DNA from 2 places in the Aminobacter sp. UC22_36 genome. Region 2 is predicted to be linked to the other one. Evidence: riboswitches for the same ligand, from Rfam matches in the RefSeq annotation. Region 2 holds a riboswitch; the other holds the start of a gene.
The links. A riboswitch is a leader RNA that binds a small molecule or an ion and turns the genes downstream of it on or off. The one in region 2 is predicted to bind cobalamin.
Positions count from the first base shown of each region.

Region 1: it holds a riboswitch for cobalamin, as region 2 does, so the genes downstream of both, ACHMW7_RS11960 (ABC transporter ATP-binding protein) here and ACHMW7_RS27500 (ribonucleoside-diphosphate reductase subunit alpha) in region 2, are expected to answer to the same signal.

Region 1 covers NZ_CP171996.1:1,798,392-1,803,965, reverse strand. Annotated here, with positions in the region: gene ACHMW7_RS11980 (membrane-bound PQQ-dependent dehydrogenase, glucose/quinate/shikimate family) at 1-676, shown strand, start outside; gene ACHMW7_RS11975 (DMT family transporter) at 725-1,630, opposite strand; gene ACHMW7_RS11970 (LysR substrate-binding domain-containing protein) at 1,727-2,584, shown strand; gene ACHMW7_RS11965 (MFS transporter) at 2,719-3,885, shown strand; cobalamin riboswitch at 3,918-4,128, shown strand; gene ACHMW7_RS11960 (ABC transporter ATP-binding protein) at 4,236-5,249, shown strand; gene ACHMW7_RS11955 (ABC transporter substrate-binding protein) at 5,197-5,574, shown strand, end outside.
Region 2 covers NZ_CP171996.1:4,902,394-4,907,967, forward strand. Annotated here, with positions in the region: gene cobF (precorrin-6A synthase (deacetylating)) at 1-35, opposite strand, end outside; gene ACHMW7_RS27490 (hypothetical protein) at 32-277, opposite strand; gene ACHMW7_RS27495 (ribonucleotide-diphosphate reductase subunit beta) at 268-1,395, opposite strand; gene ACHMW7_RS27500 (ribonucleoside-diphosphate reductase subunit alpha) at 1,423-4,308, opposite strand; cobalamin riboswitch at 4,417-4,629, opposite strand; gene ACHMW7_RS27505 (hypothetical protein) at 5,309-5,536, opposite strand.

The DNA of each region.
Region 1 (5,574 bases), 2.3 Mb from region 2:
GCGCTACGAGGGCGAATTCACGCCTCCCGGCCTGACCCGCTCGATCATCTATCCCGGTTATTACGGCGGCATGAACTGGGGCAGTGCGGCGATCGACGAGGCTCGTGGCCTTCTGATCGTCAACGATATCCGCATGCCGCAGTTCGCGCAGTTGATGCCGCGCGAGCTGACCGACAACTATGGCGGCTCGGCAGCCCATGACGGCCTGTCGCAGCAGAAGGGCACGCCTTATGGCGCCATGAAGAACGGCTTCATGTCGCCGCTCGGCGTTCCCTGCCACCAGCCGCCCTACGGCACTTTCACCGGCATCGACCTGAAGACCCGCCAGATCGTCTGGCAGGTTCCGGCCGGCACGCTCGAGGATACCGGCCCGCTCGGCATGAAGACCGGCCTTGAGATCCCGATCGGCATGCCGACGCTGGGCGGCCCGATCGCGACCTCCGGCGGCGTCGTCTTCTACGCCGGCACGCAGGATTACTATCTGCGCGCACTTGACGTGGAGACCGGCGCGGAGCTGTGGAAGGGGCGCCTGCCCGTCGGCGCCCAAGCCACCCCGATGACATTCGTGTCGCCGGAAAGCGGAGCCCAGTATGTGGTGATTTCCGCCGGCGGCGCGCGCCAGTCGCCCGACCGCGGCGACTACATCGTCGCCTACAGGCTGTCGAAGCAGAACTGAGTTTGGCCGTTTCGAACTCGGAAAGGGGTGCCCCAACGTCGCCCCTTCTTATTTCTGGCTGGCGAAGCCTGATGCGGCGCGGCGCATCGGCAGGCGCCAGCCAAGCCGGACACCGAGCGTTGCGACGGCGATCAGCGCCATGCCCACGCCTTGCGCGATGCCGATCGGATGGCCGTAGATCGCCCAGTCGATGATGATCGCGACGACGGGATAGATGAAAGTGAGCACGCCGATGACAGGCGTCGTCAGCCAGGGATAGGCGGAGAACATCATAACATAGGCGATGCCCGTATGCAGCACGCCGATGCCGACCAGCCAACCCCAGGATGCGAGTGCGATATCGCCGGAAAAATTGGCGAAGGGCGCCAGCATCACCACGCCAACGACCGTCTGGCACAGCACCGTGATCTCCGGCCGCTGCTCGCCGAGCCCCTTGGCGAGGATCGTCACCACCGCGTAGAGCAACGCGCCGCCGAGCGCCATGGCAACGCCCACCATCCAGGACGTCGTGACCGGATTGCCTGACACCACGAGGCCGCTGGCCAGCACGACGCCCAGGAAGGCCGCGGCCATCCAGGCGATCTGGTCGGCGGTGATGCGCTCTTTGAGGAACAGAACGCCGATCAGCACGACGAAAAACGGCTGGATGTGATAGAGGATCGTCATCACCGCGATCGAGGTCTTGGCGAATCCGGCGAAGAACGCCGTCCAGCTCAGCACCATGCAGAAGCCGCAGAGACCCGCGCGGGCGAGGCGCTCCCACGACAACGAGCGGTCGGGCAGATAGCCGCGCAGCAGGCACCAGATGCCGAGAAACAACGCGCCGAACAGGCAGCGCCAGAACACCGTCGTGACAGGATCGACGCCGGCCTCGGTGACGAAAGCGCCGACGGTGCCGGCAATCGCCATGGCGACCGCCAGGTTGAGGGCGGGAAAGCGGGAAGCGTTGGTCATGCTGGTCTTCCTTGGCGACGGCCAAGCAAGCCCTGATTGACGATTTCATTCAAACGAATAGATTTGGCAAACTCTATTCGAAAAGCTGATACCGCCATGGCGATGCCGCTCGACCTCGACCTGCTCAGGACTTTCGTCGCCGTTGCCGACAGCGGCAGCTTTTCTTATGCCGCCTCGCGGGTCGGCCGCAGCCAGTCGGCGGTGAGCATGCAGATGCAGCGGCTGGAACAGACCATCGGCAGGAAGCTTTTGGTCCGCAGTCCGCGCGCGGTGACGCCCAACGCCATCGGCGAGGAGCTGCTGGTCTATGCCAGGCGGCTGCTGAAGCTGTCCGACGAGGCCTGGGCGTCGGTCACCCGACCCGAGGAAGCCGGCAGCGTGCGCCTCGGCGTGCCGGACGATTACGCGGCGTTCCTGTTGCCGTCGGTGCTGTCGCGTTTTGCCGCCGCGCATCCGCTGGTGACGGTCGAATTGATCTGCGAGCAGTCGACGTCGCTGGTGAAGACCTTCGCCGACGGCCGGCTCGATCTCGCCATCGTCACGCGTGGACCCGAGCAATCGATCGAAGTGCTGCAGCGCGAGCGCCTGGTCTGGGTCGCCTCGCCCAACCATGTCGCCTGGGAGATCGATCCATTGCCGGTCGCGCTGTTCGAACCCGGCTGTGTTGCGCGCAAAAGCGTACTTGAGGTGCTGGGCGCTGCCGACCGGTCGTTTCGCTGCACCTATTCCAGCGCCAGCCTGCTCGGCCTGATCGCCGTGGTCCAGGCGGGCCTCGCAGTCGCCGGCCTCGCCCAGCGCAGCGTGCCGCCGGGCCTGCGCATCATCGGCGAAAACGAGGGCCTGCCGCCCCTGCCCGACATGGAAATCGGCATCCTGCGTAATCCGCAGACCGGCAACTCGGCGGTCGAGCGGCTCTACGACTTCCTGCGCCGCGACCTGGCGCAACAGGCGTAACACCTCGAGGCTGCGCCTGCCGTATGCCTGCCATGCATCCAATGCATTGCTGCAATGCACCAACATGCCTTGTCCCGCGCCCGACATGAGGAAAATGTAGATCTAAATCGTTTCAGCTCCCCCCGAGTCCGCTCATGCCCTTGCCGATCCTCGCTCTGGCCGTCGCATCCTTTTGCATCGGCACCACCGAATTTGTGATCATGGGCCTGCTGCCTGAGGTCGCAGCCGACCTCGGCGTCTCGATCCCCGCCGCCGGCCTGCTTGTCACCGGCTACGCGCTCGGCGTGGTCATCGGCGCCCCGATCATCGCCGTCGGCACGGCCAGGCTGCCGCGCAAGCCGGTGCTGATCGGCCTCGCCATGATGTTCGTGCTCGGCAACCTGCTCTGCGCCGTCGCGCCGACCTACTGGACGCTGATGATCGCACGCGTCATCACCGCCTTCGGCCACGGTGCCTTTTTCGGCATCGGCTCGGTGGTGGCGGCAAGCCTGGTGCCGGCCAACAAGCGGGCCAGCGCGATTGCCCTGATGTTCGCCGGCCTGACGCTCGCCAACATCTTGGGCGTGCCGGGCGGCACCGCCCTTGGCGAAGCCTATGGCTGGCGCGCCACCTTCTTCGCCGTCGTCGTCATCGGCCTGCTCTCGGTCGCAGCCATTGCCTTTTTGGTGCCGGCCGGCGTCGCCCCTCCCGGCAAGGGCGGCGTGGCTGGCGAGGTCAAGGTGCTCGGCAAGCTGCAAGTATGGCTCGCCATGATCATCTCGGCACTCGCCTCGGGCAGCCTGTTTGCCGTCTTCACCTACATCAAGCCGATCCTGACCGACGTCACCGGCGTGTCGGTCGATTCGGTCACCTGGATCCTGCTGCTCTTCGGCGGCGGCATGACCATCGGCAACATCATCGGCGGCAAGCTGGCCGACTGGAAACTGATGCCGACGGCCATCGGCGCGCTGATGGTGATGGCAGCGATCCATGTCGCCTTCGCCCAGCTCAGCTATTCGGCGCCGGCGGCGATCCTGCTCGTCTTCCTGTGGGGCGTCATCACCTTCGTCATCGTGCCGCCGATGCAGATGCGCGTCGTCGAGACCGCCTCGGAAGCGCCGAACCTCGCCGCAACCTTGAACCAGGGCGCCTTCAACGCCGGCAACGCCGCCGGCGCCTGGGCTGGTGGCGCCGCTATCTCGATGGGCGTCAGCTATGCCGACTTGCCGCTTGTCGGCGCGGCCATCGCGCTCTCCGCCTTCGTCGTCGCGCTCATTTCCTTCACACTCGACCGGCGTGATGCAATTCAGCAGGCGGCATGACGCTTTAGCGATTGTCAGCAACCCGTCGCTGTTGTAGCCACGACAGCGATGGTTCCTGCTATCCGGTTCGGGCAGCAGGTTAAATGGGAACACGGTGAGACGTCCTCGACGCGAAACCGTGGCTGCCCCCGCAACTGTGAGCGGATAGCAAATCGGAAACATGCCACTGGCCGTTCGGCTGGGAAGGCTCCGAGACGCGATCACCCGCAAGCCAGGAGACCTGCCATCATCCGATTAACTCAACCGGCCGGGGTGTGCCGTGGAGATGATGATGGTTGCGACTGCCCTATTTGGTACCGGCGCGCTCACCGGATCGTTTCGCCTGCTCCGCCCAATCGCGGAGACATGGCATGCTCGATCGCGTCCACGCCGCTAGTCGCCTCGTAGGCACGACTCCGGCACTGCTCGAACTCGACGGCGTCAGCTGGGGGCCGCGCGCCTCCCGGCCGATCCTCGAGCCGGTAAGCCTTGCGGTTGCACCTGGCGAGATGCTCGCCATCGTCGGCCCCAACGGCGCCGGCAAGTCGAGCCTGCTGCGCTGCCTCTACCGCTATCACCGGCCCACCGCAGGCACGGTTCGCCTCGACGGCACCGACATCTGGAAGATGAAGCCGCGCGACTGCGCCCGCCGCATCGCCACGGTACTGCAGGAAAGCGCCTCCGACTTCGGCCTGACGGTTGCCGAGATCGTCGAGCTTGGCCTGACCCCGCATGTCACGAGCTTCGGCACCAGCGACGACGACTACATCAAGGTCGAGTCCGCACTCGGCCTGCTCGGCTTGACCGCTTTTGCCGCGCGCGACTTCGGCTCGCTTTCGGGCGGCGAAAAGCAGCGCGTGATGATCGCCCGTGCGCTGGTGCAGCGGCCGGATCTTCTGATCCTCGACGAGCCGACCAATCATCTCGACATCCGCCACCAGCTCGAAGTGCTGGAACTGCTCGGCAATCTCGGCTGCACCGTCATCGTTTCCCTACACGACCTGGCGCTGGCCTCGGCGCACGCCCATCGCGTGCTGGTGATGGACGCCGGCCGCGCGATCGCCTGCGGCAAGCCGGCCGACATCCTGACGCCCGAGCGCATCCGCCAGAGCTTTTCCGTGGGCGCCATCCTCGACGACCATCCGGTCACCGGCCGCCCGCGTTTTCCTTCCACCTCGAACGCTGACAACAACCCAAGGAGCCTCCATGCGCCTGCCGATCATTGCCGCCGCCCTGCTTGCCACTTGCGCCTCAGCGGCGGCCAGCGGCTTCCCCGTCACCGTCAAGAGCTGCAACCGCGACGTCACCTTCGAGGCCGCGCCCAAGCGGGCGGTGTCCCACGACGTCAACCTGACCGAGATGATGCTGGTGCTCGGCCTCGCTGACCATATGGTCGGCTATTCCGGCATCTCCGGCTGGAAGACGCTGGACGAAAACCTGCGCAAGGGCGTCGGCGAATTGCCCGAGCTCGCGCCGAAATATGTCACCAAGGAAGTGCTGCTCGGCGTCGACACCGACCTGTTCTTCGCCGGCTGGAACTACGGCATGAAGGTCGGCGGCGACGTCACCCCCGACACGCTCGCCCCGTTCAACATCGCGGTCTATGAGCTGACCGAGAGCTGCATCCACATCATGAAGAAGGACAAGTCCTCGCTTCAGGACATGTATGCCGACCTCACCAATCTCGGCGCGATCTTCGGCGTGCGCGAG
Region 2 (5,574 bases):
GCACCGATGCCGATGACAAGAATCTTTCGCTTCATGACGGCATGGCCCTGCCGCCCGCCGTGCCACCGCCAAGCTCGGCGGCGAGGTCGAGGAACAATTGCCTGAGCTGCCTTGGACCCGGATGCCCACCCGCATACTCGGCGAGGCGGCTGGCCTGTCGCGATGCGGCCTCGTAAAGATTGCCGCCTTCAGGTTGCGCGACCAGCCACGCCAGGAACACCTGTTCGGGTTCGGGCATGACCGGAGCAACGGTAGGACGGTTCCAGTTCAGTCCCATGCCAGAGCTCCACCGTTCTGGTATTCGATGACGCGGGTTTCGAAGAAGTTTTTCTCCTTCTTGAGGTCCATCGCCTCCGACATCCACGGGAAAGGATTCTCGACTTCGGCGAAGACCGGCTGCAGGCCGAGCTGGGCGCAGCGCCGGTTGGCGATGAAGTGCATGTAAGTTTCGCAAAGCGCTGCATTGAGGCCGAGGAAACCGCGCGGCATCGTATCGCGGCCATAGGAAGCCTCAAGCTCGGCCGCCGTGCGGATCATGCCGCGGATCTCGTCCTGGAACGCCGGCGTCCACAGATGCGGGTTCTCGTGCTTGATTTGGTTGATGACGTCGATGCCGAAGTTGAGATGGATCGACTCGTCGCGCAGGATGTACTGGTATTGTTCGGCTATGCCGACCATCTTGTTGCGCCGGCCCAAGGACAATATCTGGGCGAAACCGGTGTAGAACCACATGCCCTCGAAGATGACGTAGAAGGCGACGAGGTCGCGCAGGAAAGCCTGGTCGGCCTCGGGCGTGCCGGTCCTGAAATCCGGGTCGTCGAGATGCTGGGTGTGCTTCAGCGCCCATGCCGCCTTGTCGGTGATCGAAGGCACCTCGCGGTACATGTTGAACAGCTCGCCCTCGTCCAGGCTGAGGCTCTCCACGATGTACTGGAAGGTGTGGGTGTGCACCGCCTCCTCGAAGGCCTGGCGCAGCAGATATTGCCGGCATTCGGGATTGGTGAGGTGGCGGTAGATGGCCAGCACGATGTTGTTGGCAACCAGGCTCTCCGACGCGGCAAAGAAGCCGAGATTGCGCTTGATCATGCGCCGTTCGTCGTCGGTCAGCCCATCCTTCGACTTCCACAGGGCGATGTCGGCCTGCATCGACACTTCGGTCGGCATCCAGTGATTGTTGCAGCCGGCGAGATATTTCTCCCAGGCCCAGCGGTATTTGAGCGGCAGAAGCTGGTTCACGTCGGCACGGGCGTTGATCATGCGCTTGTCGTCGACGCGGACGCGGCAGCCACCGCGTTCGATCACACCCAGCCCGGTGGCATCGGCAAGCGGGACGTCGCCTGTGAAGGCGGGGTGGATGGTTGCGGCGGCAGCCTTTGGATCAGACCAGTCGAGCATCTTGTTGTTCCTCTTCCTGATCGCCGCTTACTGGCAGGCTTCACATTCGGGATCGTCGATGGCGCAGGCCTTGCCCCATGCGGCATCGGCGTTGACGATGATTGGGGCTGACGCTGCAACAGCGACAGCGGAGACGGAATTGAGCTTGCCGTCGGTGCCCTTCAGCGTCGACTTCTCGACATGCGAGGCCGAGCGCGAGCGCAAATAGTAGGTCGTCTTCAGGCCCTTGTTCCATGCCAGACGGTAGAGCGCGTCGAGCTTCTTGCCGCTCGGATTGGCGATGTAGAGGTTGAGCGACTGGGCCTGGTCGATCCATTTCTGCCGACGCGACGCCGCTTCGATCAGCCAGACACTGTCGATCTCGAAGGCGGTAGCGAAGAGCGCCTTGAGATCGTCGGGGATGCGGTCGATCTGGCCGATCGAGCCGTCGAAATATTTGAGGTCGGAGACCATGACCTCGTCCCAAAGGCCGCGCGCCTTCAGCTCATGCACCAGTGCCGCGTTGACCACGGTGAAGTCGCCGGACATGTTCGATTTGACGAACAGGTTCTGGTAGGCCGGCTCGATCGACTGCGCGACACCGCAAATGTTGGAGATGGTCGCCGTCGGCGCGATGGCCATGGTGTTTGAGTTGCGCATGCCTGTCTTCCTGACGCGCTTGCGCAAGGCATCCCAGTCGAGCGTCAATGCCCGGTCCATGTCGACACCGGGGCGCGCCTTGGCCAGCAGGTCGATGGAATCGATCGGCAGGATGCCCTTCGACCACAGCGAACCGTCAAAACTCGGATAACGCCCGCGCTCGGCAGCAAGGTCGCAAGACGCCGAAATCGCGTTATAGGAGATCGTTTCCATGCTGGCGTCGGCGAAGGCCACCGCCTGATCGGAGGCATAGGGGATCTTCAGCGCCTGCAAGGCATCCTGGAAGCCCATCAGACCGAGGCCGACCGGACGATGCTGCAGGTTGGAGCGCCTCGCTTCGGGGATGGTGTAGAAATTGATGTCGATGACATTGTCGAGCATGCGCATCGCCGTCTTCACGGTGCGGGCGAGACGGTCGAGGTCGAGACCTTCGGCTGCGATGTGATTGGCGAGATTGACCGAACCGAGATTGCAGACGGCGACCTCGTCCTTCGAGGTGTTGAGGGTGATTTCGGTGCAGAGGTTCGACGAATGCACGACGCCGATGTGGCCTTGTGGCGAACGGATATTGCAGGGGTCCTTGAAGGTGATCCATGGATGCCCGGTTTCAAACAGCATGGTTAGCATCTTGCGCCACAGGTCGAGCGCCTTGACCGTGCGGAACACCTTGATGCCACCAGCCAGAGCCTTCACCTCGTAGGCTTCGTAGGCCGCCTTGAATGCCGTGCCATAGAGATCGTGCAGGTCGGGCACCTCGTCGGGCGAAAACAGCGTCCATGCGCCATCGGCCTCGACGCGCTCCATGAACAGGTCCGGCACCCAGTTGGCGGTGTTCATGTCGTGGGTGCGGCGACGGTCGTCGCCGGTGTTCTTCCTGAGGTCGAGGAATTCCTCGATGTCGACATGCCAGGTTTCGAGATAGGCGCAGACAGCACCCTTGCGCTTACCGCCCTGGTTGACGGCAATCGCCGTGTCGTTGGCCACCTTGAGGAACGGCACCACACCCTGGCTCTCGCCATTGGTGCCCTTGATGTGGGCGCCGAGGCCGCGCACCGGGGTCCAGTCGTTGCCGAGCCCACCGGAATATTTGGCGAGCAGCGCATTGTCCTTCACCGCCTTGAAGATGCCGTCGAGGTCGTCGGCGACGGTAGTCAGGAAGCAGGAGGACAATTGCGGGCGCAGCGTGCCGGAATTGAACAGCGTCGGCGTCGAGGCCATGAAATCGAAGGACGACAACAGGTCATAGAACTCGATGGCGCGGCTCTCGCGGTCGATCTCGCGCCCAGCCAGGCCCATCGCCACGCGCATGAAGAAGGCCTGCGGCAGTTCGAAACGCTTGCCCCTGGTGTGCAGGAAATAACGGTCATAAAGCGTCTGCAGGCCAAGATACTGGAACTGCAGGTCGCACTCGGGTTTAAGCGCGGCACTCAGCCTGGCAAGGTCGAAACGGCCAAGTTCGGGGTCGATCAATTCGGCCTTGATGCCGGTGGTGATGAAGGCGGGGAAATAGGAGGCGTAGCGCTCGGTCATTTCGGCCTGGGTGGCCTGCTCCGGCCTGCCGGAGACGAAGCTCAGCGCCTCGCGCCGCAACCGGTCCAGCAAAAGCCGGGCGCTGACGAAGGCGTAGTTCGGCTCGGTCTCGACAAGCGTGCGCGCGGCGAGGATCGGCGCCAGCGAAAGCTCGTCCACGGTGATGCCGTCATAGAGATTGCGCCTGGTCTCGGCCAGGATGGCAGCCGCCGAGACGGCCTCGAGCCCGGCGCAGGCCTCATCGACGATACGGGCTAGGCGCGTCTCGTCCAGCGGAGCCAGGCTGCCGTCATCGGCCTTGACCTGGAGCGCCGGTGCGGCGACCTCGACCGACACAACCTTGGCGGCGGCGCGCTCACGCGCACGTTCCTCGCGGTAGAGCACATAAGCGCGGGCGACCTTGTGGTGCTCCGAGCGCATCAGCGCCAGTTCGACCTGGTCCTGGATTTCTTCGATGTGGAAGGTGCGGCCCGCGTCGGCACGCCGGGTCAGGGCTGAGACGACCTGTGCCGTCATGTCTTCGACCACCTCATGGACGCGGCGCGAACCCGCCGCCACGGAGCCCTCTGTGGCGAGAAACGCCTTGGTCAGCGCCACAGTGATCTTGGTCGCATCGAATGGCGTCACCGAGCCGTTGCGCCGGATGACGCGGAAGCCAGGTTCGGACGCGGCCTTAGGACTCTGGCTGAGCCCGGACGGTATCCTGTCGGTCCCGTTGCTGTGAAATGTAGAGGTCGCCGGCATCATCTTCCCCGATGGTTTGGGGGCGAAGGGCCTCGAGCGGACGCTGCCGGATTTCGACCGGCGCAAGCCGGCAGAACGCAAGCGCACCACCGGACACCCCGCCCGTGGACGTTCAGAATCTATCGCGGCAGGTCTCCTGGCTCACAGGTCATTACCGCTGTCTGGCCTTCCCAGCGCCCATTGGCGCCAGTGGCACTACGCGACAGCAACTCACTGCTTACAGTTGCGGGGGCAGCGCCGGCATTGCGAAATCGCTCACCGGCTTCCCTCTTAGCTCCCGAGCTGGAATCAACTCGGAAGACCACGATGTCTACATGTAGTATGACTGACTGGTGTCGTGTCAACAGGTGGAAAAATCATTTCCACCTGTTCGACCACTCAACGCCGGCGGCCGATCAATCCTGACGTAGTCGCGCCACAGCGCCTGATAGAGCGAGCACTCGGCACTCAGGGGTTCATGGCTGCCAACACCAACGATCCTGCCTTCGTCGAGCACGGATCGTGTCGGCCGAACGCGCCGAAAAGAGATGATGGGTGACGATGATGACGAGGCGGTCGCGGCCGAAGGACAGAAGCTCGCGCTCGAGCGACATCGCCGATGCGGCGTTAAGTCCGGAGGAAGCCCCCCAGAAACGAAAAAAGCGGGCGCCAGCCCGCTTCCCTCTGGGTCCTGAGACTTGCACACCGCCGGTACATTCGTGGTCGGCCAGCCGTCAATCAGGGCAAATTCAACAATCCGCGGCAAAACCCGACATCGTATCTCGACGCGCGTTTCACTCCCGGCGGACTGCCGATGGGGCTCATATGGGGAGGGGCGTCGGATAAGACAATAGGATTGCCGACGGTTGCAAGGCCGGCATCGTCGAACTGACGCCGACCGACTGGCCATCCTGCCTAGCGCATCGGCTCGAAAATCGGAAACAACTTTCGGAAAGCACGATGCGTAGATTTAAAGACTAGAGCGTCGTTTGTGGCAGTCCGGCCAGGCAGGTGCCGCTTGCTACTTTGCAGCGCGGGCTACGCGCTTCTTCTTGGGTTCTACGGGTTTCAGAGCCTCGGCGGCGCGGTCAGCCTCGTCCTTGGCCAAGCGCAATTCCCGCAACTTTGCGGTCTTGATGGCCCGGGCTTTTGCTTCCGACTGATATTCGGCCATGGCGCTGTTGCGCTCCGCTGTCTTCTTCTGTGCCTCGATCGAACGAGACTGAGCTTTTTCCAGAAAATTTTCCATGACTACATCCAATATCTGAAATCCTCTTCGTGCGCGGA